Regions from separate parts of the Mesorhizobium sp. WSM4847 genome, predicted to be linked through region 1. Evidence: predicted binding sites of a transcription regulator. Region 1 holds the regulator's gene; the other holds the start of a gene.
What was found. The regulator LexA, encoded in region 1, represses DNA repair genes until DNA is damaged. The targets are predictions, from matches to a motif close to TGTTCNNNNTGTGTTCNG.
Positions count from the first base shown of each region.

Region 2: the regulator LexA is predicted to act here: its motif matches at 9,589-9,606, upstream of parE (DNA topoisomerase IV subunit B).

Region 1 covers NZ_JBVVPY010000005.1:6,902-22,277, reverse strand. Annotated here, with positions in the region: gene lpxD (UDP-3-O-(3-hydroxymyristoyl)glucosamine N-acyltransferase) at 152-1,210, shown strand; gene fabZ (3-hydroxyacyl-ACP dehydratase FabZ) at 1,212-1,670, shown strand; gene lpxA (acyl-ACP--UDP-N-acetylglucosamine O-acyltransferase) at 1,684-2,517, shown strand; gene AC0L28_RS08295 (LpxI family protein) at 2,504-3,406, shown strand; gene lpxB (lipid-A-disaccharide synthase) at 3,396-4,562, shown strand; gene gltA (citrate synthase) at 4,707-6,035, opposite strand; gene gltX (glutamate--tRNA ligase) at 6,214-7,638, opposite strand; gene AC0L28_RS08275 (ComEC/Rec2 family competence protein) at 7,742-10,198, shown strand; gene lexA (transcriptional repressor LexA) at 10,192-10,929, opposite strand; gene AC0L28_RS08265 (molybdopterin molybdotransferase MoeA) at 11,034-12,239, opposite strand; gene moaC (cyclic pyranopterin monophosphate synthase MoaC) at 12,239-12,736, opposite strand; gene trpC (indole-3-glycerol phosphate synthase TrpC) at 12,803-13,654, opposite strand; gene trpD (anthranilate phosphoribosyltransferase) at 13,659-14,669, opposite strand; gene AC0L28_RS08245 (SurA N-terminal domain-containing protein) at 14,666-15,376, opposite strand, start outside.
Region 2 covers NZ_JBVVPY010000005.1:211,079-226,454, forward strand. Annotated here, with positions in the region: gene AC0L28_RS09180 (S-(hydroxymethyl)glutathione dehydrogenase/class III alcohol dehydrogenase) at 1-202, shown strand, start outside; gene AC0L28_RS09185 (YaiI/YqxD family protein) at 481-948, shown strand; gene AC0L28_RS09190 (DUF1345 domain-containing protein) at 1,087-1,743, shown strand; gene AC0L28_RS09195 (cytochrome b/b6 domain-containing protein) at 1,858-2,739, shown strand; gene AC0L28_RS09200 (molybdopterin-binding protein) at 2,741-3,529, shown strand; glycine riboswitch at 3,608-3,695, shown strand; gene gcvT (glycine cleavage system aminomethyltransferase GcvT) at 3,848-4,963, shown strand; gene gcvH (glycine cleavage system protein GcvH) at 4,969-5,337, shown strand; gene gcvP (aminomethyl-transferring glycine dehydrogenase) at 5,357-8,167, shown strand; gene AC0L28_RS09220 (GGDEF domain-containing protein) at 8,239-9,408, opposite strand; gene parE (DNA topoisomerase IV subunit B) at 9,677-11,728, shown strand; gene AC0L28_RS09230 (DUF2336 domain-containing protein) at 11,785-12,906, opposite strand; gene AC0L28_RS09235 (MaoC family dehydratase) at 13,145-13,621, shown strand; gene AC0L28_RS09240 (HpcH/HpaI aldolase/citrate lyase family protein) at 13,625-14,506, shown strand; gene AC0L28_RS09245 (flavin reductase family protein) at 14,519-15,127, opposite strand; gene AC0L28_RS09250 (nitroreductase family protein) at 15,128-15,376, opposite strand, start outside.

The DNA of each region.
Region 1 (15,376 bases):
GCGGTCCGGAAGAAAGTAATTCGACACTACGGCGCCGCGTGTCCTCCTGGACGCGCAAAGGACGCTGCAGGACTTTGATTTTGCGCATTATCCTTTCCGAAAATCGATTCCGATTTTCGGGGTCGTGCGCTAGCTGGATATAGCTTCTGGAATGACCGATCCGGTGTTCTTCGCGCCATCACGCCGGTATACGGCTGGCGAAGTCGCGAATCTGACCGGCTCGGTGCTTGTCGATTCCGACCTCTCCGATAGATCGATCGAAGCCTTGGCGCCGGCAAGCGAAGGCGGCGAGCACGCTCTTGTCTTTGTCGATGGCAGACGCAACTTCGCGCTAATGCAATCGCTGCGAGCAGCGGCGGTTCTATGCCCCGCCGAATTTGCCGGCAAAGCGCCGGCGGGTATCGCGGTTCTGATCCATCCGCGCCCGCAACAGGCTTTCGCGATGGTCGGCCGCCTGCTTTTCCCGGCGGCTGCGACACCGGCGCCGATGACCGGCGAAACCGGTATCTCGCCGCATGCCCATATCGATCCATCGGCGCGCGTCGAGGCCGGCGCGATCGTCGAGGCCGGCGCGATCATCGGCCCTCGCGCTTCTATCGGCAGCGGAACCGTCATTGCTCCTCATGCCGTTATCGGTCCCTCCTGCCAGTTCGGCCGCGACGGCTATGTCGGCCCAGGCGCCAGCATCCAGTACGCGCTGATCGGCAACCGCGTCATCATTCATGGCGGCGCCCGCATCGGCCAGGACGGTTTTGGCTTCGTGGCCGGGGCCAAGGGTCCGGAGCGCGTGCCGCAAATCGGCCGGGTCGTCATCCAGGACGACGTCGAGATCGGCTCCAATACCACGGTCGATCGCGGCGCCATGTCCGACACGATTATCGGTCAAGGCACCAAGATCGACAATCTGGTCCAGATCGCTCATAACGTCCGCATCGGCCGCAATTGCATAATCGCCGGCCTTTCGGGTATTTCCGGTTCCGTAACGGTGGGCGACAACGTCACCATGGGTGGCGGTGTCGGTCTTGCGGATCACTTGACGGTAGGGACAGGGGCCAAGCTTGCTGCAAGAAGCGGGTTCATGAGCAACGTCCCCGCAGGCGAGATTTGGGGAGGGTACCCGGCGCAGCCGATGGCGGAAGCCATGCGGGAGATCGCAGCTCTGCGAAGACTGGCCAGGGCGCGCAAATCGGGCGACGGAGGGAAGAGCTGAGATGGTTGCGGCGACAACGCTCGAGGCGGTCGACATATTGGGGCTGATGAAGCTCCTGCCGCATCGCTATCCGTTCCTGATGATCGACCGCATCATCGATATCGATGGCGACGAGTCCGCCACCGGCATCAAGAACGTGACCATAAACGAGCCGCATTTCCAAGGTCATTTCCCGGATCAGCCGGTCATGCCCGGCGTGCTGATCGTCGAGGCGATGGCGCAGACGGCCGGCGCCATCTGCATCCGCAGCCTAGGCACCGAAAAACCGTCGCTGGTCTATTTCCTGACCATCGACAACGCCAAATTCCGTAAACCGGTCGTTCCCGGCGACCAGTTGAAGATCCATGTGAAGAAAATCAAGAAACGCGGCAACCTTCTCAAATTCGCCTGCGAGGCTCTCGTCGACGGCGTCAAGGCCGCGGAAGCCGAGATCTCGGCGATGATGGTCGCGAGCGACTGACGATCGAATGCTTATGAAAATCCAGACAGTCATCCATCCATCGTCGGTCATCGAGGCCGGCGCAAAAATCGGCGAAGGCGTCCGCATCGGGCCATTCTGCCACATCAGCGCCGACGCGGTGCTCGGCGACCGCGTCGAACTGGTCAGCCACATCTCGGTGATGGGCGCGACCACCATCGGTGCGTCGACCAAGGTGTATCCGATGGCGACACTGGGCGCGCCGCCGCAGAATACCAAGCACAAGGGCGGCCGCACCACGCTGGTCGTCGGCGAGAACTGCACGATCCGCGAAGGCGTGACCATGCACCTCGGCACCGATTCCAGCCGCGGCGAGACGACGATCGGTGACAACGGCAACTTCCTTGCCTACGCCCACATCGCCCATGACTGCATCGTCGGCAAGAACGCCACTTTCGCCAATCAGGCGACGTTGGGCGGCCATTGCGAGATCGGCGACAACGTCTATATCGGTGGTCTCAGCGCCGTTCATCAGTTTGTCCGCGTCGGCGACAACGCCTTTCTCGGCGGTTGCTCGGCATTCGTCGGCGATGTCATTCCCTACGCCATCGCCGTCGGCAATCGCGCCAGCCTTCGCGGCCTCAACATCATCGGCCTGAAGCGCGCCGGCCTGCCGCGCTCCGAGATCCACACGCTGCGCAAGGCCTACAAGACGATCTTCGATCGCTCCCGAACCGTCGGCGAAAACATCGAGTTCGCCAAGGCGGAATTCGCCTCGTCACCGACCGCCATGAAGATCATCGATTTCATCGCCAGTCGCGGTAAGCGGCACTATGCCGTCCCGTCGCTCAAGGCTGGCGGCGGCGACGATGCCGATGACGAAGATTGAGGGCACCCGGACGGGCCTTGATCTCGCGCCAGACGCCAGGGTCGGCATCATCGCCGGCGGCGGCAGTTTGCCGGTCGAAGTCGCCAAGGCGCTTGCTGGGCAAGGCAAGTCTCCCTTCGTGGTAATAGTGGCGGGCGAGGTCGACCGGATAGCCGACTTCGACGCCTATGAGCAGGCGACGTTGAGGCTGGAGGATGTCGGCTCACTGCTGCCGACGCTCAAAAATAGTCATGTTACCCATTTGGTGACAGCGGGCCATATCACACGCCGCCCCAGGCTGAGCGCCATGCGCCTCAATCTCGGCCTGCTCGCCTGGGTGCCCAGCCTTCTTGTCGGCGTAACCCAAGGCGACGACACCGTGTTGAAACTGTTCGTGCGAAGGGTCGAGCGCAGCGGCATCAAGGTGGTCGGCGCCCATGAGATCGTGCCGGAACTGGTCGCCGCCGAAGGCGCGCTGACCAAGGCAGCGCCGCGGAAATCCGACTGGCGCGACATCAAAGCGGCCCACGCAGCGGCAATGGCCATCGGCGCGCTGGATATCGGCCAGGCGGCTGTTGCGATCGGCGGCCGCGCCATCGCGCTGGAAGGCATCGAGGGTACCGACGGATTGCTCGATCGAACACGGCAGTTGCGCGGCCATGGCAGGCTGGCCGGCAGAACGCGCGGCGTCCTGGTCAAATGCGCCAAGCCTGGCCAGGAGTTGCGCGCCGATCTGCCCTCCATCGGCCCGCAGACGATCGAGGCGGCGCATGCCGCCGGACTTGCCGGCATTGCCGTCGAAGCCGGCCGCTCGCTGGTTCTCGAAGGCCCGACAGTCGTCGCTCGCGCCAACGCGCTCGGCATGTTCGTGATCGGCCTGCCTGCTGCGGAGCCGGTGCATGGCGACTGAGCGACCGCTGAAGATCGCCATCGTCGCCGGCGAGGAATCCGGCGACCTGCTTGGCGCCGACATCGTAGAGGCGCTCAAGCGCGTGACCGGCCGCGAGGTCCGGCTCGTCGGCATCGGCGGCCGGCATTTGCAGGCGCTCGGCCTCACGCCGCTGTTCGACGGCGGCGAGATCGCGCTGATGGGATTGAGCGCCATCCTGCGCGATCTGCCGCGCCTGATACGACGGATCAGCCAGACGGCCGGTGCGGTCGCCAATGAAAAGCCGGACTGCCTCATCACCATAGACAGCCCGGATTTTTCGCTGCGCGTGGCGAAAAAGGTGCGTGCCGCCGATCCAGCAATCCCGATCGTCCACTATGTCTGCCCGAGCGTCTGGGCATGGCGGCCGGGCAGGGCGGTGGCGATGAAACCGTATGTCGACCACATCCTCTGCATCCTGCCTTTCGAAGTGAGGGAACTCGCCCGCCTCGGCGGTCCGACCGGCACCTATGTCGGCCATCGCCTTACCCACGATCCGGGCGTGCTCGGCGCCGCCAAGGCGCAAAGCCTGCCGCGCGACCTGTCCGACGATCGTGTGAAGACACTGCTTGTGCTGCCCGGCTCGCGTCGCGGCGAGGTGCGACGGCTGGCCGGCCCGTTCGGCAAGACGATCTCGATCCTGCGTGCTCGCGGACACCGCTTGCGCCTGCTGTTGCCGACGGTGCCGCATGTCGCCGACCTGGTCAGGGCTTCGGTGGCAAGCTGGGACGAGAAGCCGGAGATCATCCTTGATCCCGAGCGCAAATGGCAGGCCTTCGGCAAGGCCGACGCAGCGCTGATCGCATCGGGAACGGTGTCGCTGGAACTGGCGCTGTCGGGTGTGCCGATGATCTCCTGCTACCGGCTCGATCCGGTCATGCGGATGGCCCAACGCCTGGTCACCGTATGGAGCGCCTCCTTGCCCAATCTCATCGCCGACCGCCCGATCGTGCCGGAGAGCTACAACGAATATGTGCGACCGCACTATCTGGCGCGGCAGTTGGAGGCGCTGTTTTCCGACACCGCCTATCGCGCATGGCAGAAGGGCGGTTTTGCCGAGGTGGCCAGACGCATGGCCGTCGACAGACCGTCTGGCGACATCGCTGCAGGGGTCGTGATGAGGTGTATCAAGCGGTGAATGGTGAAGTGGTGAATAGTGAATGGTGAATGGTCAAAATCCTGCTTGAGCATAGGCCACAAAGAGACCCTGCTTCACTATTCACTATTCACTATTCACTATTCACTATTCACTATTCACTATTCACTATTCACTATTCACTATTCACCGTTTAGCAATCGGCACGTAGTCGCGTTCCGGCGCACCTGTATAGAGCTGGCGCGGGCGGCCTATCTTCTGGTGCGGATCCTCGATCATCTCCTTCCACTGCGCGATCCAGCCGACGGTGCGGGCGACCGCGAACAGCACGGTGAACATGGTGGTGGGGAAGCCCAGCGCCTTCAGCGTGATGCCGGAATAGAAATCGACGTTCGGATAAAGCTTCTTCTCGATGAAATAGGAATCGGTCAGAGCGATCCTTTCCAGTTCCATGGCGATATCGAGCAGCGGATCGTCCTTGATGCCGAGTTCGCCCAAGACCTCATGTGCGGTCTTCTGCATGATCTTGGCGCGCGGATCGTAGTTTTTGTAGACGCGGTGGCCAAAGCCCATCAATCGGAACGGATCGTTCTTATCCTTGGCGCGGGCGATGAACTCCGGGATGTGGTCGACTTGGCCGATCTCGCCCAGCATGTTCAAGGCTGCCTCGTTAGCGCCGCCATGGGCCGGTCCCCACAGGCAGGCGATGCCGGCGGCGATGCAGGCGAACGGATTGGCGCCCGACGAGCCGGCGAGGCGGACGGTCGAGGTCGAGGCGTTCTGCTCGTGATCGGCGTGCAGGATGAAGATGCGCTCCATCGCACGCGCCAGCACCGGGTTGATCTTGTATTCCTCGCACGGCACGGCAAAGCACATATGCAGGAAGTTGGCCGCGAAATTCAGCTCGTTCTTCGGGTAAATGAAGGGCTGGCCGATGTGGTATTTATAAGCCATCGCCGCGATCGTCGGCATCTTGGCGATCAGCCGCATCGATGCGACCATGCGCTGGTAGGGGTCCGAGATGTCGGTGGAATCGTGATAGAAAGCTGACAGCGCACCGACCACGCCGCACATCACCGCCATCGGGTGGGCGTCGCGGCGAAAGCCGGTGAAGAAGCGCGACATCTGCTCGTGCACCATGGTGTGGCGCGTCACCCGGTAGTCGAAATCGTCCTTCTGCGCCTTGGTCGGCAGTTCGCCGTAGAGCAAGAGATAACAGACTTCGAGGAAGTCGCCGTGCTCGGCCAACTGGTCGATCGGATAACCGCGATGCAAAAGGATGCCGGCATCGCCATCGATGAAGGTGATTTCCGACTCGCAACTTGCCGTCGAGGTGAAGCCGGGATCATAGGTGAAGGCCCCGGTGGTGCTGTAAAGCGCGCCGATATCGATGACATCAGGTCCGACCGAGCCGCTTCGCACCTTGAGTTCGTGAGTTTTGCCGCCGAATTCAAGTTTCGCGGTCGACGCGTGGGTTTTGCCGCCAAATTCCTTTTTTGTCGCAGCTTCGGACATTGCAAACTCCTTTTTGTTTTCTCATGTCGGCAAAGGCAAAATTTCTGCAAGCAACACGTCGAAAGTATCGGAGTTCGCGCGTTGCGCCCGCAATTGGATTGCGTGCCAAATTGGGCCAAGATCTAATGTTGCACTGCGAAACCCACCTTTCAATGCCAATCTTCTTGGGCCAGTTTTGCTAATCGATTTGATCCGCGACGCGCGCCAGGCTTTCCTCGCGGCCAAGCACGGCAAGCACGTCGAACACGCCGGGCGAGGTGCTTTTGCCGGTGAGCGCGGCGCGCAAAGGTTGGGCCACTGCGCCAAGCTTATGACCGCCGGCCAGCGCATATTCGCGGATCGCCGCTTCCGCCGCTGCGGCCGTCCAATCCCCTGAAATCGCCTTCAGCGCCGCATGGGCGCCCCGCAGGATCTCGCGCGCCTCGCCGCCGAGCAGCGCCGCCGCCTTCTCGTCGATCGGCAGCGGCCGCTCGGCAAACAGGAAGGCGGCACCGTCGACCAGCTCGACCAGCGTCTTGGCGCGCTCCTTCAAGCCGGGCAGGGCGGCCAGCAACTGCGCCTTGCGTGTGTCGTCGAGGCGCGCTGCGATCGCCGGGCCGCCTTCGAGATAGGGCAAGGTGTTGATGAAGATATCGAGCAATTCGGGCTCGTTCATGCGCCGCATATGCACGCCGTTCAGCGCCTCGAGCTTGGCGAAGTCGAAGCGGGCGGCCCCCTTGTTGACATCGCCGATGTCGAACCACGCAATCATGTCGGTGATCGATATGACCTCGTCGTCGCCGTGGCTCCAGCCGAGCCGCGCCAGGTAGTTGAGCAGTGCCTCGGGCAGATAGCCCATGGCGCGATAGGCTTCAACGCCGAGGGCGCCGTGCCGCTTCGACAGCTTGGCGCCGTCGGCGCCATGGATCAGCGGGATATGCGCGATTGACGGCACCTCCCAGCCCAAGGCTCGATAGATCACCATTTGGCGGGCGGCATTGGTCAGATGGTCGTCGCCGCGGATGATGTGGGTGATGCCCATGTCGTGGTCGTCGACGACGACGGCATGCATATAGGTCGGGTTGCCGTCCGAGCGCAGGATGATGAAATCGTCGAGGTCCTTGTTGGGGAAGCGGACTTCGCCCTGCACGCGGTCATGCACCACCGTCTCGCCTTCGGCCGGCGCCTTGATGCGGATCGCGCCCCTGGCGCCAACCGGCGCCTCTGACGGGTCGCGGTCGCGCCAGCGGCCGTCATAGCGGGGAGGCAAGCCCTTGGCCCGCGCACTCTCGCGCATCGCCTCCAGCTCAGCCGGCGCGGCATAGCAGTAATAGGCTTTGCCGAGGCGCACCAGCTCCTCGGCGACCGCGCGGTGGCGCGGCGCTCGCTCGAACTGCGATACCGGCTCGCCGTCCCAGGTGAGGCCGAGCCAGGAGAGCCCATCGAGGATGGCAGCGGTTGCCGCATCGGTCGAACGCTCGCGATCGGTGTCCTCGATGCGCAGCAGCATCCTGCCGCCGGTGTGTTTCGCATACAGCCAGTTGAACAGCGCCGTGCGCGCCCCGCCAATATGCAGGAATCCGGTGGGCGAAGGGGCAAAACGGGTGACGACCTTGTCGGACATGGAACTCTCGGGGCAAGCGCAGGAAACGGATGTGGCTGCGCGGACTTTCGCGCGTCGCGCGTTCATGTAGCATAGGAGGTCAAGGGCGCAAGGGGCGAACCCTATGGCTGGACCAGGCCGCGGCGTGGACGAGAGCGAGGGCGCGACCGCAAGCGTCAGCGAACGATCGCTGTTTGCCGACGTTCCTCACACTGAGTCGCTACCCGTTTCGCTGCCTGCGTCGCCGCTGAGCATCCAGCCTCTTTCGCCGGATCGCCCGGCGCCGATACCGGCTTCAGCACCCGGCCCTGTCATTCGTTTTCGCCGACAGCTCAGCCATCTTTCACCATCCGGTGTCCGCAACAGCGTGGCCGCGGCAGCCGGCCTGGAACTCGACCGGGGCGTCGCCTTCCTGCTGGTGCCGGTTTTCCTGGCATGCGGGGTGATCGTCTATTTTTCGCTTGCCGTCGAACCGGACTTTGCCCAGCCCATCGCCGTCGTGGTCCTTACGGCATTGTGTGCGGCCGTCACGCGCTCACGCCGCAAAACGCACCTGTGCTTCATGGCAGCGTTGCTGTGCGCGCTTGGTGTGCTCGCCGCCAAGGTTGAAACCTGGCGCGCCGGAACGAAGATGCTCGGTTCGGAAATCCAGACCCGGCTGACCGGCCGTGTCGTCAGGCTCGACCAGATGGCGAACGGCCGGATCAGGCTGACCATCGACGTGATGTCGACCGCCCGGCCGACACTGCGTTATGCACCCGAACGTGTCAGGGTGTCGGCACGCAAGATTCCCGCTGAGATGACCGCAGGCTCGGTGGCAACCGGCTATGTGAGGCTTCTGCCTCCGACTGGCCCGGTCAGACCGGACAGCTTTGACTTTTCCTTTGACAGCTATTTCGCCGGCATCGGTGCCAGTGGCTTTTTCCTCGGCAGTCCAAAGATCGTCGTCTCCGAAGATGCACCGTTAACCGCACGCCTTTCTTCGTCGATCGAGAAGGCGCGCGAAACCATCGCCGACCATATCAGGGACAGCATCGGTGGTGCCGAGGGGGAGATTGCCGCTGCGCTGATCGTCGGCGTGCGTGCCGGCATCCCCGAAGAGATAAACGAATCGATGCGGCGCACCGGCATCTACCACATCATCTCCATTTCCGGCCTGCACATGGCGCTTGTCGCCGGCACCGTCATGGGATTGCTGCGCGGCGCCTTTGCGCTGTTTCCCGACTTTTCGTCGCGCCGGCCGGTCAAAAAATATGCGGCTGCTGCTGCACTCGTCTCCATCGCTGCTTATCTGATCTTTTCCGGTATCGTGGTCGCGGCTGAACGCAGCTTCATCATGCTGGCGGTAATGCTTGTCGCCGTGCTGTTCGACCGGGCGGCACTCACCATGCGCAACCTGGCGATTTCGGCCATCGCCGTCATCGTCGTGTCGCCGCACGAGGTGGTCGGCGCAAGCTTCCAGATGTCGTTCGCCGCGACTGCGGCTCTCGTGGGCGCCTATGCCGGTTGGTCCGACTATCGTGCCGACAAGGCCAAGGCGCCGCGACAGCGACGGTCACCGGTCGCTTTCGTCACGCGCAAGCTCGTCGCCGGGGCAGGCACCATCGCAATGACCTCCATCATTGCCGGCAGCGCCACCGCGCTCTTCGCCATCTGGCACTTCCAGCGCGTCTCGCCGCTCAGCCTGTTCGCCAATCTGGCCGTCATGCCGATCGTCACGATCGTCATGTTCCTGGCCGTCCTCAGCGCCTTGGCAATGCCTTTCGGCCTCGACGGCCCTTTCCTCTACATGATGGGCAAGGGCCTGACGGCGATGATTGCAATTTCGGGATGGATCTCGGAGCGTTCGCCGGTCGATGCAGTCGGCCTGATTTCGTTGCAATCGGTTCTGCTGGTGACGGTCGCCTTAGTCATCGCCACGATGGCGACGACATGGCTGCGGCTTGCGGCACTTCCCTTTGCGCTCGCCGGCCTGCTGACGATTTCCGAGACGCGCACCCCCGACGTGCTGATCTCGGAGGATGCGCATCTGGTGGCGCTGCCGATCGGCGGCGGCGAACTTGCCGTCAACCGGATGCGTTCGAACGAATTCACCACCGACAACTGGAAACATGCGCTGGTTTCAACAACGATCGTCGAGCCGGAGACATTCGAAAAAGGAGATGTGCGGTTCGACATCGCCGATCCGGCCGACCTGCCGCCGGGAGCGCCTTTCACCTGCACTGCCGGCCTGTGCCTGGCCCGGCATCCGTCCGGCGCGCTCATCGCGCTCGCCGACAACCGCAAAACCGCGCGGCCGGCCTGTGCCTTTGCGGATTTGATCGTCATCGACGATGCCACAGCCTATTACAAACCCTGCCGCAACCCGCTGGTTCTCGTCGTCACCAAACGGCAGCTCGCTCGCATGGGCAGTGCCGCCGTCTTCTTCGATCCGCTATCGGCGAAGACGCGCGCAGAAATCCGTTTTGCCGTCAGACAGCCATACAGGCCTTGGCATGAGCAGCGGCGATTTTCGCGCGAGGCGAGGGGCCTGCCGCCATACCGCAGGGCCGAGAAACCCAAGAAGCCTGCCGTTCAGTAACGCCGGATCAGTCCGACGAGCTTGCCCTGCACCTTGACCCGGTCCGGCCCGAAGATGCGCGTCTCGTAGGCCGGATTGGCGGCTTCCAGTGCGATCGAGGCACCTTTGCGGCGGAATCGTTTCAGCGTCGCTTCCTCCTCGTCGACCAGAGCGACAATGATCTCGCCAGGCTGGGCGGTTTCGGCGTTGCGGATGATGACCGTGTCGCCGTCGAAGATGCCGGCCTCGATCATCGAATCACCCTTGACCTCCAGCGCGTAGTGCGTGCCGCCGGTGATCATGTCCGGTGGCACCGAGATCGAATGCGTCTGGTGCTGGATGGCGTCGATCGGCACACCGGCAGCGATGCGGCCCATCACCGGTATGGAGACGGTGGCAACGACGTCGTCGTCATTGCCGGCAGCACGCATGCGCGAAGGCGCCGGCTTGATCTGGCGTCCGAGGCCGCCCTGCCCAAGGGAGCCTTGAATGACGCTCGGCGAGAATTTGCGCGCCGCATTGAGGCCCGGCGCGATCGAATCGGGCAGGCGCAGCACCTCCAGCGCGCGGGCGCGGTTGGGCAGGCGGCGAATGAAACCGCGTTCCTCCAGCGCCGTGATCAGCCGGTGGATCCCTGATTTGGAGGCGAGGTCGAGCGCTTCCTTCATCTCGTCGAACGAGGGCGGAATGCCGCTTTCCTTCAGCCGTTCGTGGATGAACATCAGCAGTTCATGTTGTTTGCGTGTCAGCATCGCGACCCCCAACAGAATCAGAAAAACAAACCCAGAACAAACACTATCTGTTCCAGTTGTGTTCCGCAACCATTTAAAGTTTAATGAATGTGTTGACGTTTTGTTCAGCGTAGCATCAGCACGCTGCAGGCGGCGCCGGCTGCGGCTGCGGGAGCGAATGGCTCGCGTACGACCAGTCCGTTGGCGTCGGCCAGCATTCTGAGCATCGAGGAATCCTGGATACTGAACGGCGTTGCCTCAAGCGTGCCAGCTTCTTCCTTCACCACCGCGCGTACATAGTCCTGCCTGAGATCGTTAGCCGGCATGGCGGCGCCGAGCCGCGCCAGACGCATGTCCTGGCGGAAGGCGCGGCCGCCGAGCCGCGCCAGCAGCGGCTTCAGAAAGAGCTGCGTGCAGACCAGGCTGGCCACCGGATTGCCAGGCAGGCCGATGCAGCGGATGGCGCCCAGCCGCCCGAACATCAGTGGCTTGCCGGGCCGCATGGCGATTTTCCAGAAATCGAGCGCCATGCCTTCGCCGGTCAGCACGTCATGGACGAGGTCATGGTCCCCGACCGAGGCGCCGCCCAGCGTGACGATGACGTCCGCGCCTGCGTCGACGGCTTTTGTCACCAGCGCGGCGATCGCGTCCTTGCGGTCGGCGGCGATGCCGAGATCGAGTGCGCTGGCGCCGACCGAGCGGGCCGCGGCGGCGACGCCATAGGCATTGGAGGAGATTATCTGGTCGGGGCCAAGGTCGCTGCCCGGCGGCAGCAATTCGTCGCCGGTGGCGATGATGGCGACCAGCGGCCGTTTCACCACGCGGACCTGCTGGTGGTTGGCCGACGCCGCCAGCGACAATGCCGCCGGATCAAACAGGCGGCCTTTCTCCAGCAGCATGTCGCCCTGCGAGAAATCGAGCCCGAGGCGGCGGATGTTGCGGCCTTCAACCGTCGGCGCGGTCACTTCGACCATGCCGCCGCCGAGGTCGCGGACATTCTCCTGGATGACGATGGTGTCGGCGCCTCCGGGAAGCGGCGCGCCGGTGAAGATGCGCACGGCCTGCGCCGCGCCGACTGTTCCGGCAAAGCCTCGTCCGGCCGGCGCCATGCCGATCACCGAAAGTCTCGCGGGCACGGACGCGACATCGTCGGCCCGCACGGCATAGCCGTCCATGGCCGACGCGTTGAATGGCGGCTGGGTGCGGAGCGCCATGAGCGGCTCCGCCAGCACGCGGTCGGCGGCATCCATCAGGGCGACGCTTTCAGCCTGCAAGGGCGCAGCATCCGCAAGCAGGTGCTCGAGCGCCTCGGCGACCGCAAGCAGCGCCATTATTGGCCTGCCCCCTCGGCATCCGCCTTGTAGTCGCCGGATTTGCCGCCGGTCTTTTCCACCAGCCTGATGCCGGAGATGGCCATGCCGCGATCGACCGCCTTGGCCATATCATAGATGGTCAGGCAGGCGACCGAGACGGCGGTCAGCGCTTCCATCTCGACGCCGGTCTTGCCGGTGACGCGGGCCAGCGCCGTGACCTTCAGGCCGGGCAGCGTCGCGTCAGGTTCGATGTCTACCGATATCTTGGTCAACAGCAGCGGATGGCAGAGCGGGATCAGCTCATGCGTCCTCTTGGCCGCCATGATGCCGGCGATGCGCGCCGTACCCAGCACGTCGCCTTTCTTGGCATCGCCGTCGAGAATCATTTTCAGCGTTTCGGGCCGCATCGAGACAAGACCTTCGGCGATTGCCGTGCGGGTCGTCTCCGCCTTGTCGCCGACATCGACCATATTGGCTTCGCCTTCCGCGCCAAGATGGGTGAGGGCGGCCGACATCGTCAGGTCACCCTGGAGCGACGTGCGTCCGTTTGGACGCACAAACTACGCTCTAACGCTTTGTATCTATGCATCATGCTCTCCGAAAATCGATTCCGACTTTCGGGAAGATGCATTGGCGGGCGCCTTGCCCATCAAAAGCAGGTGCGTCGCAGTGGCCACGTCCTGTTGCCGCATCAGGCTCTCGCCGACGAGGAAAGTGCCGATGTCGCTCCGTTCCAGCCTGCGGCAGTCCTGGTGCGAGAAAATACCGCTCTCGCTGACCAGCAGCCGGTCGGCCGGCACCATCGCCGCGAGCCGTTCCGATGTCTCGATGCTGGTTTCGAACGTCCGCAGATTGCGGTTGTTGATGCCGATCAGCCGCGACGACAGTTTCAGCGCGCGTTCCGTCTCGGCCTCGTCATGCACCTCGACCAGCGCATCCATGCCGAGCTCGAACGCCGTCGTCTCGAGTTCCCTGGCCACGGCGTCATCGACGCTCGCCATGATGATCAGGATGGCGTCCGCGCCCCACGCACGGGCCTCGAACACCTGATAGGGCTCGAACAGAAAATCCTTGCGCAAAGCCGGCAATGTCACGGCGCTGCGCGCATTGGTGAGGAATTCAGGCGCCCCTTGGAAAGACGGCGCATCGGTCAGCACCGAGAGGCAGGCAGCCCCACCTTTGGCATAGGCCCTGGCCAGCGCCGGCGGATCGAAATCGGCGCGGATCAGGCCCTTGGACGGGCTCGCCTTCTTGATCTCGGCGATCAGCGCGAAACTGCCGGATTTGCGTTTGGCTTCAAGGGCCGAGAGAAAGCCGCGCGGTGCATCGGTAGCCCTCGCCCGTGCCTTGATTTCGGCAAGCGGCACCCGCGCCTTCGCCGCCGCGATCTCGTCGCGCTTGTAGGCTTCGATCTTGCGCAGGATATCAGACACGGCGCTATCCGTTTGAAATCTCGACCAGCCGGTCAAGCACCTTTAGCGCCCGGCCGCTGTCGATGGCTTGCGCCGCCGTCGCCATGCCATCGGCAAGCGTCGTCGCCTTTCCCGCCACCACCAATCCGGCGCCGGCGTTCATCAGCACCGTATCGCGAAAGGCGCCGGCAGCGCCGCCCAGCATGTCGCGCAGCGCCTGGGCGTTGTAGGCGGCATCGCCGCCGCGCAACTCATCCTTGGTATGCCGCTTCAGCCCGACCGCTTCCGGGGTCAGCGTAAAGCTGCGGATCTCGCCGCCGACCAGTTCGGCGACTTGGGTTTCGCCGGTGGTGGTGATCTCGTCATAGCCGTCGCCATGGGCGACCCAGGCGTGGTCGGCGCCCAGTGCCTTCAACGTCTCGGCCACCGGCATGATCCATTCCGGCAAGAAGACGCCAACCATCTGCCTGACGACACCAGCCGGATTGGAGAGCGGGCCAAGCAGGTTGAAGATTGTGCGGGTGCCGAGCTCGGCGCGGATCGGGCCGACATGCTTCATCGCCGGATGATGCGCCGGTGCGAACATGAAGCCGACGCCTGCGTCGTGGATGCAGCGGCCGATCGTTTCCGGCGGGATGTCGAGCTTGACGCCAAGCGCGGTCAGCACGTCGGCGGCGCCGGTCTGCGAGGACAGTCCGCGATTGCCGTGCTTGGCCACCGGCACGCCGCAGGCGGCGATGACGAACGCGGATGCGGTCGAGATGTTGACGCTGTGCGAATTGTCGCCGCCGGTGCCGACGATGTCGATGGCGCCAGCCGGCGCGTCGACGCGCAGCATCTTGGCGCGCATGGTGGCGACGGCGCCGGAAATCTCGCTCACAGTCTCGCCGCGCACGCGCAGCGCCATCAGGAAGCCGCCGATCTGGCCGGGCGTAGCGTCGCCCGACATGATGATGTCGAAGGCATCGCGCGCTTCCTCGAAGGAAAGGGAGCTGCCAGCGGCGACCTTGGCGATATGGGTCTTGAGCGCGCTCATCTGGTCAGGGCTTGGGCAACGGCGGTTTGGTCGATGCGAACGTCATATTGCGTCTGCAGCTGCGCCACCAACTGGTCGAGAAGGTCGTCGGACATGCCGGCGGTGAACGATTTCTGCTCGTCGTCCGGCACCGAGCTGGCGTCGGCTCCGGCAGGCTCGAACACTTCGGCAATCCTGAACAGGATCTGTCCGTCGCCGGTGGGCGAGGGGATCAATCCGGTCCCGCCTTCGCCTTCGCCGAACATCGCAGCCGCCCCTTCCTTGCCGAAATCGGCGTCGTCCGCCCCGCGCTTGACGCCGCGCTTGGTCTGCTTCTCAAGCTTGAGCTCGCTCGCGATCACGTCGAGCGTAGTGCCGGCCTCGAGACGCTTTTCGAGCTCCTGCGCTTTTGCGGAGAGCCGCTTGGTCGTTTCCGCCGCGGTCCAGTCGGCCACCACCTTCTGGCGGACTTCATCCAGCGTGCGGTCGCGGGCCGGCGTGACCGAATCCACCTCGTAGAACACGAAGCCGTTTTTGGCAGTGGTGAGGTCGGGATTCTCGGTACCGGGTTCGGCATCGAACACCGCCTTGATCAGCTCTGGCGATTCCGGCAGATCCTTGACGATGGCGCCGTCCGGCCTCAGGCCGGTGCGATCGATCGCGTCGACGGTGACGACCTTCAGCTTCAGTTTTTCGGCCGCTTGCTCGAGCGTGCTGCCCGAAGCGCG
Region 2 (15,376 bases), 200 kb from region 1:
GGTCACCGGACGCACCTGGATGGGCACCGCGTTCGGCGGCGCGCGCGGCCGCACCGACGTGCCGAAGATCGTCGACTGGTACATGGACGGCAAGATCGAGATCGACCCGATGATCACCCACACGCTGAAGTTGGAGGACATCAACAAGGGTTTTGATCTGATGCATGAGGGCAAGAGCATCAGGAGCGTGGTGGTTTACTAAGAAATCGCGACGTGGCCGGGAGGACGCAAGGCAATCGCTTAGGTTTGCGCTGCCCCTCATCTGCCTGCCGGCATCTTCTCCCCGTATAGTGACGGGGAGAAGGGGCTGATCGCAACGTCGGCACGCATTCTGCCTCGCTGAAGATTAGCGAAATCCTTTGCGACAGCCTTTCTCCCCGTCACTATACGGGGAGAAATGCCCGGCAGGGCAATGACGGGCAGCGCCTACCTTTGACCGCTCTGGCCAATCGCCCGGCTTTCATACGCTTGGAACGAACCATGCCCGCACCCGCCATTTACGTCGATGCCGATGCCTGTCCGGTGAAGGCCGAGGTCGAGAAAGTCGCCGAGCGCCATGGCGTCGTCGTCACCTTTGTCTCCAATGGCGGCCTGCGTCCGTCGCGTGACCCGATGATCCGCAACGTCGTCGTGTCCAAGGGCGCCGACGCGGCGGACGATTGGATCGTCGACAATGCCAAGCCCAACGACATCGTGGTGACATCAGACATCCCGCTTGCAGCCCGCACGGTGGCGCTCGGCGCCTATGTGCTGGGGCCGACCGGACGCCCGTTCACGCCGGAAACGATCGGCATGGCGGTGGCGATGCGCGACCTCAAGCAGCATCTGCGCGAGACCGGCGAAAGCAAGGGCTACAACGCCAGTTTCGCGCCGCAGGACCGCTCGCGGTTTCTCGGCGAGCTCGACCGCATCTTGCGGCGCGCGCTGAAATCCGCCGCGCTGGGCTAGCGCTTGACCCCGAACCGGAGGTCAGCGCAGCAAAATCGGAATCGATCTTCGGCATCATGCGCACAGTCAAAAGTGCTATAATGTTCGAGCCCTAAAAGACGAGCGGCGGTAAGACGGACCGCCATCAGAGGCCGGGCCATGACGACCGAGACGCCCCTGAAGACACCACTGCACCGCCACATGCAGTTCGCGGTGTCGGCCTGCATCGGTGTAGTGGCACTAGCGATCCCGCTGGTCTTGCGCACTCCGTTGGCCTTTTCGATCGGCGCCAATGCGTTTTTCGCCGCCTACACCGTCATCGTCGTCGCCCAGATGCCGCTGCTCACCGGCCGCTTTTTGACCAAGAACGCGCGGGCCACCGACCAGCCGGTGCTAATCATCTTTGCGGTGACGCTGATTGTCGTCACCGTTGTCATCATCTCGCTGTTCCAATTGATCAATCGCGAGGGCAGCGCGCACCCTGTCGAACTCACCTTCGCGCTGCTGTCGATCCCGCTCGGCTGGTTCACCATCCACGTCATGACGGCGCTGCACTACGCCCATGTTTACTGGGTCAACGATGAAGAGACCGACCCCGGCAGCAAAGCGAAGCAGAAAAAGCCGGCGGCGGCCTCGTATTTGCCGGTCCTCTACTTCTCGACCACCGTCGGCATGACCTCGCAGACCTCCGATACGGCGGTCTCGACCACGCAAATGCGTCACATCGTGCTTTTGCATTCGATCCTGTCGTTCTTTTTCCATACGGTGATCGTCGCTGCCGCGGTCAACCTCGCCGTCAGTCTCGGGAGCCGGTAGCACCGGGCAGTCTGTAATAATTCCGTGATCGGATGAAACATCGCTTTGGCTGGCAACGTATTGGGAGGAGAACGATCGGAAAGGCCGGCTGAGCGGCCGGAAGGACGCGAAAAAATGCAATCGATTGCCAGGAGCCAATCCACTGTCGGGCCAGATGCCGCCGCGCCGAAAGATGCAACGCTGATCTACCGGCAATCGCGCTGGACGCGGCTGACGCACTGGCTTTGGGCCATTTCGCTGTTCTTCATGCTGCTTTCCGGCCTGCAGATCTTCAACGCCCGCCCCCAGCTCTATATCGGCAAGGAATCGGGATTCGCCTATAACAACACCATCTTCGCCATCGGCGCCGAGAACACCGCAAACGGCCCGCGCGGCTACACCGAAATCTTCGGCAAGCGCTTCGACACAACCGGTGTGCTCGGCTGGTCGGGGCCGGCGGGTCGGGAGACGGCCCGCGCCTTCCCGTCCTGGGCGACGATCCCCTCCTACTACGACCTCGGCACGGCCCGCGTCGTCCATTTCTTCTTTGCCTGGATACTGACCACGACCCTGGTCGTGTGGCTGGTCGCCAGCCTGATCAACGGTCATCTGCGCCGCGATCTTGTCCCGCGCATCGCCGATCTCAGGCGCTTGCCGCGAGACATCGTCGATCATGCCAAATTCAAGTTTCACCAAACGCGCGAGTACAACACGCTGCAGAAGATGGCCTATGGCGGCGTCATGTTCGTGCTGCTGCCGTTGATGATCATCACCGGCCTTGCCATGTCGCCGAGCATGAACGCGGCGCTGCCGTTCCTCAACGATCTGCTTGGCGGCCGGCAGACGGCGCGGACCATTCATTTCTTAGTAATGCTGCTGCTCGTCGCCTTCTTCATCATCCATATGCTGATGATCTTCGCCGCCGGCCCGATCAACGAGCTGCGTTCCATCATCACCGGTTGGTACCGAACCGATCCGCCGGAGCATGGCAGCAAGACGCCGCAGAGGAGTGCGTGAGATGGCAAAGTTTGTAATCAGCCGCAGAAAATTCCTGACCTCGGCAAGCCTCGGCGTCTCCGGCATCATGCTGTCGGGTTGCGATGCCTTCGACAGCCAGCTTCGTGTCGGCGATGGCCTGCGCAGCTTCCTTGAAGGCGCCAACGGCCTGACCTGGCGCGCGCAACGCCTGCTCGCCGGCGATTCGCTTGCGCCGGAATTCACCGAAGCCGACATTCGCCAGCCGCAGCGGCCGAACGGCGTCACCGCGCCGGACGACGATGTCTACAAGGGCCTGCTCGCCAACAATTTCGCCGACTGGCGGCTCGAGGTTTCCGGCCTCGTCGAAAAGCCGCTGTCGCTGACCCGCGAGCAATTGATGAACATGCCGAGCCGCACCCAGATCACCCGCCACGACTGCGTCGAAGGCTGGAGTTGCATCGCCAAATGGACCGGCACGCCGCTGTCGCTGGTGCTGGACCAGGCGGTGGTCAAGCCGCAGGCACGCTATGTCATGTTCCATTGCCTCGACACGATCGACCGCAGCCTGTCCGGCGACATCAAATATTACGGCTCGATCGACCTGATCGATGCCCGTCACCCGCAGACGATCCTTGCCTATGGCCTGAACGGCAAGCCGCTGCCGGTCGAGAACGGTGCGCCGCTGCGCGTCCGCGTCGAGCGCCAGATCGGCTACAAGATGCCAAAGTATCTCCGCAAGATCGAACTGGTCGACAGTTTCGCCGCCATCGGCGGCGGCAGGGGCGGCTACTGGGAGGACAATGGCTACGACTGGTACGGCGGCATTTGATCGCAACGCTGTCGCTGGCAGGTGACAAGGTGTCGCCGACAGGCTATGGATGACGAGTCGAGGGCTCAAATTGAGTCCTACCTGTTTGCGGGAGAGAGCAGCGAGAGCTGCCGCCGAAGGGGAAATCGCCCGAAATCTCTCAGGCAAAAAGAACCGTAGACGGGAAAGACACTCTGGAAAGTCGGGGCTTTTTTCGCCCCGCGCCGAAGGTGTAAGCGCTGCCGACAGAGTTACGGGGCGCGAGTCTCTCAGGCTTCAGACAGAGGGGCACGGACTGGTCGCCATTCGCGGCCGATTGCGTGCGACTCTGGAGACGACATGACGGGCGACGACACCAAACACCTTCCCCTAGAAGACCTGCACGTGGCCGCCAGTGCGCGCTTTGGCGCGTTCGCCGGCTGGTCGATGCCGCTCACCTATCCGGCCGGCGTGATGAAGGAGCACCTTCATACCCGCGAACATGCCGGCCTGTTCGACATCTCACACATGAAGCTGTTCGAGATCAGTGGCTTGGGCGCTGAAGCACTGCTCAATCGTGCCTGCCCGTTCGACGCCGGCGCGCTTGAGATTTCCCAGTCCAAATACACGTTCTTTCTCAATGAAGCCGCCGGCATCATCGACGATCTGATCGTCACCAGGCTCGGCCGGCAACGCTTCATGGTCGTCGCCAATGCCGGCAATGCTGAGGCCGACGAAAAACACCTTCGTGAGCTTGCCGACTTTGATGCCAAGGCGGACTTTGACGCCAAGATTGAAGCACTCGACCGCGTCTTCCTGGCAATCCAGGGTCCCGAAGCCTGGGCCGCCCTGTCGCGCGCCGGCATCGAAACCGGATCGCTGCTGTTCATGCACGGCTTCGAGCCGCGCGAAAACTGGTTCATGAGCCGCTCGGGCTATACCGGCGAGGACGGCTTCGAGGTCGGCCTGCCGGAAGCGGATGCGCGAAATCTCGTCGCCAAACTGCTCGAGGACGAGCGAGTGATGTGGGTTGGGCTGGCCGCCCGCGACAGCCTGCGGCTCGAAGCAGGGCTGTGCCTGCACGGACTGGACATCACGCCTGAGATCGACCCGGCCAGCGCCGGGCTGATGTGGGCGATCCCGAAGGAGGTTCGCGCCTCCGGCGCTTTCATCGGCGCCGACGCATTGCGTGCAATCCTGGAGCGCGGCCCGGCGCAAAAACGCGTCAGCCTGAAGCCGGAGGGCCGCCAGCCGGTGCGCCCCGGTGCAACCCTTTTCGATGCCGACGGCAATCCCGCCGGCCACGTCACCTCCGGCGGCTTCGGCCCCTCGGCCGGCCATCCGGTCGCCATGGGCTACGTCCAGGCGTCGCTGGCCAAACCCGGCGCAAAACTCTTCGCCGACGTTCGCGGGACCAAAATCCCGATCGATATCAATCCCCTGCCCTTCACGCCGCATCGCTACCGCAAAGGATGAACTTCATGGCAAAGACCTATTTCACTGAAGATCACGAATGGCTCCGCGTCGAAGGCGGTATCGCCACCATCGGCATCACCGACTACGCGCAGGAACAGCTCGGCGATCTCGTCTTCGTCGAATTGCCGGAGCCTGGGAAAAAGCTGGCCAAGGGCGATACCGCCGTCGTGATCGAATCGGTCAAGGCGGCATCGGACGTCTATGCGCCGGTCGACGGCGAGATCACCGAGGCCAACACCGCGCTTTCGTCTGATCCGTCCCTGGTCAATTCGGCGGCGGCCAGCGACGGCTGGCTGTGGAAGATGAAGCTGGCCGATGAAAGCCAACTCGAAGGTCTCCTGGATGAGGCCGCCTACAAAGCCCATATTGGTTGAGAGAGCAGGACCAGGAAAGATGACCGCAGCACCCTACTCCTTCTCGGCCCGCCATATCGGCCCCGGCCTCAATGATGTCAGAGCCATGCTGGCGACGATCGGCGTTCCGTCGGTCGAGACGCTGATCAGCCAGGCTGTGCCGAAATCGATCCGGCTCGACCGGCCGCTGGCCTTGCCGGCCCCGGCGAGCGAAGCCGAGGCGCTGGCCGAGCTGTCAGCGACAATGGCGAAAAATACAGTTTTGAAGAGCTTCATCGGCGCCGGCTATCACGGCGTCCACGTGCCGCCGGTCATCCAGCGCAACCTGTTCGAGAACCCGGCCTGGTATACGGCTTACACGCCCTACCAGGCCGAGATCAGCCAGGGTCGGCTCGAAATGCTGTTCAATTTCCAGACCTTGGTCACCGAACTGACCGGGCTGCCGGTCGCGTCGGCCTCGTTGCTCGACGAGGCGACGGCGGTGGCCGAAGCAGTCGGCATCGCGTTACGCCACCACCGCGATAAGCGGACCAAGGTGGCGCTGGCCGGCACGCCGCATCCGCAGACGCTTGACGTCGTGCGCACCCGCGCCGAGCCGCTCGGCATCGAGGTCGACGGTGACACGATCGACGACAACACAGCCGCTCTGCTGGTCTCCTGGCCCGATACGTTTGGCGTTTATGGCGACCACAGGGCGGCAATCGAGAAAGCTCGCGCCACCGGCGCGCTGGTCGTCTTCATTGCCGATCCGCTCGCCCTGACGCTGACCGACGCGCCGGCTGCGCTTGGCGCCGACATCGCCGTCGGCCCGATGCAGCGCTTCGGCGTGCCGATGGGCTTTGGCGGGCCGCATGCCGCTTATTGCGCCGTTTCCGACAGGCTGACGCGGCTGATGCCCGGCCGCCTGGTCGGCCAGTCCACCGACAGCAAGGGCCGGCCCGGCTATCGCCTCGCCTTGCAGACGCGTGAACAGCATATCCGCCGCGACAAGGCGACCTCCAACATCTGCACCGCGCAGGCGCTGCTCGCCAACATGGCGACCGCCTATGCGATCTGGCACGGCCCTGCCGGGCTGCAGGCGATTGCCGGCCGAATCCATGCATTGGCCAACCGGCTGGCTGACGGTCTCAAGGCAGCAGGAATCTCGGTGCTTGGCGCAAGCCGATTCGACACGGTGACGGTGGAAGTGAAAGGCAGAGCCGGGGCGATTGGCGCCGCAGCCGAAAAGACCGGCCGATTGCTGCGCGTCATCGACGCCGACCGCATCGGCATCAGCTTCGACGAGACCTCGACCGATGCCGATCTGGAGGCGATCGCGGCGCTGTTCGGCGCCAAGCGGGGCGCAGCCGCCGGCAGCACCATGCCCGGAAAACCGCGCGGCAAGGCGTTTCTCACGCAGCCTGTCTTCCGCGAAAACCACTCGGAAACCGACATGATGCGCTTCCTGCGCCGGCTGGCCGACAAGGACCTGGCGCTCGACCGCACCATGATCCCGCTCGGCTCCTGCACGATGAAACTCAATGCCGCCGCCGAGATGATGCCGGTAAGCTGGCCTGATATCGCCAATTTGCATCCCTTCGCCCCGGCAAGCCATTCGGCCGGTTACCGCGCCATGATCGACGAACTGGAAGCCTGGCTGGCGGAGATCACCGGCTTCGACGCGGTGACCCTGCAGCCCAACGCCGGCAGCCAGGGCGAGTATGCCGGGCTGCTCGCCATTCGCGGCTATCACCGCTCACGCGGCGAAGCTCACCGCACGGTCTGCCTGATCCCGTCATCGGCGCATGGCACCAATCCGGCGAGTGCGGCGATGGCCGGCATGAACGTCGTCGTCGTGCGCTGCACCGAAGACGGCAACATCGACGTCGATGACCTGAAAGCCAAGGCGGACGAGCATGCGCAAGACCTTGCGGCGCTGATGTTCACCTATCCCTCGACGCACGGCGTTTTCGAGGAAGGCGCGCGCGACCTCTGCGCCCTTGTCCATGAGCATGGCGGCCAGGTCTATTTCGACGGCGCCAACCTCAACGCGCTGGTCGGTCTCGCCCGCCCCGGCGACATCGGCGCCGACGTCTGCCACATGAACCTGCACAAGACGTTCTGCATCCCGCATGGCGGCGGCGGTCCCGGCGTCGGCCCGATCGGCGTCAAGGCGCATCTGCAACCCTATCTGCCCGGCCACGTCGTCGAAGGCTCGGGCCATGCCGTGTCGGCTGCACCGTTCGGCAGCGCTTCGATCCTGCCGATCACCTGGATGTATATCCGGATGATGGGCGCTTCGGGCCTGAAGCAGGCGACCGAGACGGCGATCATTTCCGCCAATTATGTGGCGACGCGGCTCGGAGCGCATTTCCCGGTGCTCTACAAGGGCAGGCACGAGCGCGTCGCGCATGAATGCATCCTCGATACCCGCGTGCTCAAGGACGGTGCCGGCATCAGCGTCGACGACGTCGCCAAGCGGCTGATCGACTATGGTTTCCATGCGCCGACCATGTCGTTTCCGGTCGCCGGCACGCTGATGGTCGAGCCGACCGAGTCCGAGCCCAAGCGCGAGCTCGATCGCTTCTGCGAGGCGATGATCGCGATATCAGGCGAGGCAGCCAAGGTGGCGGAAGGCGAATGGCCCCTGGCCGACAATCCGCTGGTCAATGCGCCGCATACCGCCGCCGAGGCGCTGGCCGGCCAGTGGACCCATCCCTATTCGCGCCTGGAGGCGGCCTACCCCGCCGGCGATGCCGACACGTCAGCCAAATACTGGCCGCCGGTGTCGCGCATCGACAATGTGGCCGGCGACCGCAACCTCGTCTGCTCCTGCCCGCCGCTGTCGGAATATCTGGGGGCGGCGGAGTAGACCATGATCCCGAAAAGTGGAATCCGGTTTTCGGACAAGATCATGGTCTAACAAGAAGATAGAAGCCTCAATCAGGCAGAACGCAAGGCCGGCGCGTCGGCCTTGCTCGCCTTGTTCTGGGCGACGACGCGATTTCGCCCGGCGCGCTTTGCCGCATAGAGTGCGGCGTCGGCTTCGGCCAGCACATTGTCGAGACTGGTGCCATCCGTCCCGCCAAAGCCGATGCCGCCACTGACTGTGCTGCGCAACGGACCAAGCTGGGTGGCGACGACTTCCGTGCCGAAGGCGACGCTGATCTTGCTCGCAATGTCGTAAGCCTTCTCTTCAGTCATCCGCGACATGACGAGGACGAATTCCTCGCCGCCCAGCCGGAAGGCGTCGACGCCGGTCCTGGAGTATTTTCTGACGACAGCGGCGAAGCGGCGCAGAACCTGATCGCCGACCGGATGACCGAATACATCGTTCGTCTTCTTGAAATGGTCGAGGTCGAACATGGCGACGGACATGAACGGGCCGAAAATCCGCTCGCCGTAGAATGCCGTCAACGCCCGCCGGTTCATCAGCCCGGTCAATGGGTCGGTCATGGTCTCGGCCTTCAGTTCGATCTGCGCCTGCAAATGGTGCAGGGAGAGCGTCAATGCGCCGAGCCCCGTCATGCAGGCGACCGCCACGGCGGAATTCAACCGTTCGGCCCAGTTGTCGGGCGCAACGCCGAGCACCCATTGGCCCTTGACCAGCAGGACCGCGCCGCAAAGTCCGAAGGACAGCGCACAGACGCCGCTCAGGAACGAAACGACCAGCAATATCCGGCGATCATGACCACCTTTGATCCAGAACATCACCCCGATAAGCGAGAGCAGCGCCGTTACCGTCGCGTAGGTGACGATGAAGCCGACGCCGTCAAAGCCCAGCGACGTCGCGCCTGCGCAAACCGCCATCCCAGCCAGGGTCGGCAAGATGGCGCGCCTGTAGTCGTGGACGCCGAGATACTGCATGGCCGACAGGCAGAGGGTCAGAAGGCCCAGGCTGAGAAGCGCAAGTACAATCTGGCAAAGCCAGGGGCTGGGATGCTTGGCATAGTGCCAGAACAAGACCACATGTGCGACGAGCACGAGAATGCCGCACGCCACCGTCAGCACAAAGCGGGCCTGTGGCGCGGTGCACCAGATCGCAAACATGGTGATGCTGAGGCACGTGCCCGACAGCGCTGCCGCAAGCAGGAGCGAACTGTAATCCAACATGCGTAAGCGACAGCCTCTTCTCGGGTTCTTGCCGCATTCTAGGTCAGCAGCAATCCGCGAAGACCCTTTTTCGGCCAACCTTCCGGCGTAACCTCCGGACAAGGTTTACAAAGCGTCGATGCCCTCGGCCCATTTCCGCCGCTTGGTTGTCGAATGGTTTTGCAGTAAGAGGCTCTATCCTCGAACGTAACGGGAACCTCCGTCGCCTGCCCGCAAAAAGCGTGGCAGTATCGGGTGGTGATTCGCAGCATCGCAATCCAGGACCAGCATGAACGACAGCAACGATCTTTTCGGCAATTTGGACAAGCAGCCGCAACCGGTTCGCGCCACCGCGCGCCCGGCCGACCCGCTGGTGCAGGCGGCGAAGCGCCCGGCATCCCGCGACGGCAGCGAGAGCTACAGTGCCGCCGACATCGAGGTTCTGGAAGGGCTGGAGCCGGTGCGGCGGCGGCCCGGCATGTATATCGGCGGCACCGACGACAAGGCGATGCACCATCTGTTCGCCGAGGTCATCGACAATTCGATGGACGAGGCGGTCGCCGGCCACGCGACTTTCATCGATGTCGAGCTTTCGGCCGACGGATACCTGGCGGTGACCGACAATGGCCGCGGCATTCCGGTCGATCCGCATCCGAAATTCAAGAAGCCGGCGCTCGAAGTCATCATGACGACGCTGCATTCGGGCGGCAAGTTCGACAGCAAGGTCTACGAAACCTCGGGCGGCCTGCACGGCGTCGGCGTCTCCGTCGTCAACGCGCTGTCGGACCATCTCGAGGTCGAGGTCGCGCGCGGCCGCCAGCTCTATCGCCAGCGCTTTTCGCGCGGCGTTCCGGTGACCGGTCTGGAGCAGCTCGGCGAGGTGCATAACCGCCGCGGCACCAGGATACGCTTCCATCCCGACGAGCAGATCTTCGGCAAGGGTGCGGCGTTCGAGCCGGCGCGGCTCTACCGGATGACGCGCTCGAAAGCCTATCTGTTCGGTGGCGTCGAGATCCGCTGGACCTGCGACCCCTCGCTGATCAAGGAGAAGGACACGACGCCGGCCAAGGCCGAGTTCCATTTTCCCGGTGGCCTCAAGGATTATCTGAAAGCCTCGCTCGGCGACGAATTCCAGGTCACCCGCGAAATCTTTGCCGGCAAAAGCGACAGGCAAGGCGGCCACGGCTCGCTCGAATGGGCGGTGACCTGGTTCGGCGGCGACGGGTTCCTCAATTCCTACTGCAACACCATTCCGACCGGCGAAGGCGGCACCCACGAGGCCGGCTTCCGCAACGTCTTGACGCGCGGCCTGCGCGCCTATGCCGAGCTGGTCGGCAACAAGCGCGCTTCGATCGTCACCTCGGAAGACGTCATGATCTCGGCGGCGGGCATGCTGTCGGTGTTCATCCGCGAGCCGGAATTCGTCGGCCAGACCAAGGACCGGCTGGCGACGATCGAGGCGATCAGGATCGTCGAGGCCGCGATCCGCGACCCCTTCGACCACTGGCTGGCCGACAACCCGCAGGAAGCTTCGAAGCTGCTCGAATGGGTGATCGCGCGTGCTGACGAGCGGGTGCGCCGCCGCCAGGAGAAGGAAGTCTCGCGCAAGAGCGCGGTGCGCAAGCTGCGCCTGCCCGGCAAGCTCGCCGACTGCACGCAGAATGCCGCGGCCGGCGCCGAGCTCTTCATCGTCGAGGGCGATTCGGCCGGCGGCTCGGCGAAACAGGCGCGCGACCGCGCCAGCCAGGCAGTGCTGCCGCTGCGCGGCAAGATTCTCAACGTCGCCAGCGCCGGCAACGACAAGCTGGCTGGCAACCAGCAGATTTCCGACCTGATCCAGGCGCTTGGCTGTGGCACGCGGTCAAAATACCGCGATCAGGATCTGCGCTACGACCGGGTCATCATCATGACCGACGCCGACGTCGACGGCGCCCACATCGCTTCGCTGCTGATCACCTTCTTCTATCAGGAGATGCCGAGCCTGGTCCGCGACGGCCATCTCTACCTGGCGGTGCCGCCGCTCTACTCGATCCGCCAAGGCGGCAAGGTCGCCTATGCCCGCGACGATGCGCACAAGGACGAACTGCTGCGCACCGAGTTCACCGGGCGCGGCAAGGTCGAAATCGGCCGCTTCAAGGGGTTGGGCGAAATGATGGCCGCCCAGCTCAAGGAAACCACCATGGACCCGAGAAAGCGCACGCTGCTCAGGGTCGACGTGATCGATGCCGAGGCGGCGACCAAGGATGCGGTCGACGCGCTGATGGGCACCAAGCCGGAAGCCCGATTCCGCTTCATCCAGGAACGCGCGGAATTCGCCGAGACGGAAGTGCTGGACATCTGAGCTAACCCGCTCGCGTCGAATGCGGAGTTCCCGGAGTTCTTCGTGAAGGATAAGGCCTAAGCCGCCGCGATCGCCAGCGCGTGACCGCGCGCGTTTTCGCGCAGCGCATCGAGGTGGATCGATTTGACCAATCCGGCGAGATCGCCTTCGGCGGACTGCCCGCCCAATTCCTTCAGCATCAGCCAGCTGACTTCCTGGACGCCGGCGAGGCGCTTGCCATTGGCGACCTCGCGCCAGATCTTCAGCGCGCGCAGGATGATGGCGTGCGTGGCCGCGGCCAGGCCGGCGCTGCGGAGCAGCGCCTGCAGCGCCACGTCGTGCCCGCCGGCCAGCAGCGCCCTCACCCGTTGTTCGGATTGCTGGCTGAGCGCGACCAGCGCCGAGCCGAAGAAATCGACCTTGCCGTGCGCAATGGTGCGAATGATGAAGCTTGCGGTCAGGTCGCCGCGCAGGCGCAGATGCTCGATGAGCGCCGCATGTTCTTCCTGGCGGGTGCCTTCGATCAGCGTCATCGACGCCTTGACGCAGGCGTCGCGCATGACGCGCTCGGTTCTGGCACGGCCCATCAGCGCCAGCACCAGCGGCGAACCTTTTAGCGTTTCACCAAGTTTTATCAGCAGCATATGCCGGCAGTCAGCGGGCAGACGCGCATCCGATATCAGCGCTTCGCGCAGCGAAGGCAGATGGCCATGGCGTTCGGCGATACGGCGGAAGCTGAGCGAAGCGATGTCGGCGCCGCTGTTGGCGAGAAGCGTGGCGCAGGCTTCCGGCTCGCCGATTTCGGCGATCGCGGCGGCGACCGCCATGGAGACGCGCGGACGATCGGCGATCAGTTTCTGGATCGCCTTCTGGCCGCCGGCAACCCGGTCGGTCAGATCGGCATCGGTAAGCAGCGGCGAACGTGCCAGCACCAGGCTGGCGACTTCCGGCTGATCGGACGCCAGCGCGCTGATGATCTGCAGCGGCGCGTGATGGCTCATCGACAGCGCCTCTGCCATCGCCAGCCGCACTTTCGACGAGGCATCGTCGAGCAGCAGCGTCAGCGCCGCCTCCGCCGCGCAGCGATCCTCGAAAGGCAGTTCGGCATTGATGTAGGCGCGGGCCAATGCGCTTGCTGCCGCGGCGCGCTCAGAGACCCTTGCCGTATGAATCCATTTCAGGAAATGCGAAACAACCATGCCGTCCGCTATGCCCCTAGCCCGAGTCCGTTCCCGCCCCAGTGAAGACCGTAGGCAGAAATGGTTTACGAACGGTTCACCATCTTTGTTAACTGCCCCTCTTTGTTAACTGGCTTGCGAGCGCGGTAGGCAGCGCCTATCAACCCTTAGAGCGACTTGCGCGCTTTCGGACGCACAAAGCACGCTAACACTTTGAAGCATCGTACTTTCCAAAAAATCGATTCCGATTTTCGGGGCGATGCGGCAGCGGAGGAGATCGACCATGGCCGGGCTTTATCTGGAAGAGTTCGTCGTCGGCCACGTCTTCCAGCACACGCTGCGGAAAACCGTCACCGAAAGCGACAACATGCTGTTCTCGGTAATGACGCTGAACCCGCAGCCGCTGCACATCGATTTCGATTTCGCCGCCAAAAGCGAATGGGGCAAGCCGCTGGTCAATTCGCTGTTCACGCTGGGCCTGATGATCGGTATTTCGGTGAACGACATCACCGTCGGCACCACCGTCGCCAATCTCGGCATGAAGGAGACGGTGTTTCCGCATCCGGTCTTCCACGGGGACACCATCCGCGTCGAGACGACGGTGGTGTCGGTGCGCGACTCCAGGTCGAAGCCGGACCGCGGCATCGTCGAATTCGAGCACCGCGCCTACAACCAGGACGACGTGCTCGTCGCCAAATGCACGAGGCAGGCGATGATGATGAAGAAGGCGGCCTGACCGATGCGCTCGCTGCTGTTCGTTCCCGGCGATTCGGAAAAGAAGCTGGAAAAGGCGATTGGCGCCGACGCCGACGTGGTCATCGTCGATCTCGAGGATTCGGTCGCGCCACAAAACAAAACCTTGGCCCGCGATATCGCCGCACGCTTCATCACCGAACACGGGCATCAAACCAGTTCCGCAATCTATGTCCGCATCAACGATCTCTCGACCGGCCTGGCGAATGACGATCTGGCGGCACTCGTGCCAGTGAAACCCGACGGCATCATGCTGCCGAAGTCGAACAGCGGACAGGATGTCCAGCAGCTCTCGGCCAAGCTCAGGGTGCACGAGGCCGAAAGCGGGGTCCCGGACGGTGCGATAAAAATCCTGCCGATCATCACCGAAACAGCTGCCGGTGTGCTGGCGACCGCGAGCTACGCCAACGCAAGTGCGCGGCTTGTCGGCGTGACCTGGGGTGCGGAAGATCTCTCGGCAGCAATCGGTGCGCGCACGGCCCGCGACGAGAATGGCCGCTACACCGATGTGTTCCGCTTCGCCCGCACCATGACCATCCTCGCCGCCGGTGACGCGGAAGTCGCGGCGATCGACACGGTTTTCCCAGATTTTCGCGACATGACCGGCTTCGCGGCGGAATGCGCCGAGGCCGAGCGCGACGGCTTCACCGGCAAGATGGCGATCCATCCGGCGCAGGTGCCTGTCATCAACGCCGCCTTCACGCCGTCGACCGAGGCGGTGAAACACTCCCTGGCGATCGTCCAGGCATTCGAGGCGGCTGGAAATCCCGGCGTCGTCGGCATCGGCGGCAAGATGTACGACCGGCCGCATCTCAAGCTGGCAGAGCGGCTTCTGGCACGCGCCAGGGCGGCAGGGATTTCGGCCTAATATTTTCCCAGCCTAGTCTTTTCCCCAATGAGGCCGGCGCAGCGAGAAGATCTTGCTGACGCTGGCATAATCCATATAGCCGAGACGGCCGACATTGCCCGCCCTGACGATATCGAAGATGCCGTCTTTCAGGAAGGCATCGTCGATATGCACACCGACGACTTCGCCGGCAACGACGATGGCGCCGGTCGGTGTCCCGTCCAGCGCCTTTGGACGCATGATCTCCGTCACCCGGCATTCAAGCGCCGCGGGCGCCGCCGCCACGCGGGGTGGCGCAACCAGCCGCGACGGCGCCATGGCGAGATCGGCATAGTCGAATTCGGTGACGCCGCGCGGCGCATCGACCGCGGTGCGGACCATTTTTTCAGCGAGATCGCGGCTGACGAGATTGGCGACGAACTCGCCCGTTTCTTCGGCGAATGTGGCGCTGTCCTTCTCGCCTTCGGATGAAAACCAGACGATGAAGGGCCGCGTCGAAAACGCATTGAAGAATGAATAGGGGGCGAGGTTGACCTCGCCGGCCTTGTTCACCGTCGAGATCCAGCCGATCGGCCGTGGCGCCACGATCGCCTTGGACGGGTCATGCGGCAGCCCGTGGCCTTTAGACGGCTCGTAGAACATTCAGCCCACCCATGGCCCTGCATAATCGCCATAGAGCTTTGCCGGATCCGGCCGCGGCCGCTCCGGCGCCGGCCCCTGATAGGAGCCGATATGGATGAAGCCGACCACCCGCTCATGCGGCGCCAGCCCCAGGATCGCCCTGCCCTCCGGCACGTCGGAATACCAGTTGCTGATCATGTTGGTGCCATAGCCCAGCGCATTGGCTGATAGCATCAGGTTCATCGCCGCCATGCCGCCGGACAGGAACAT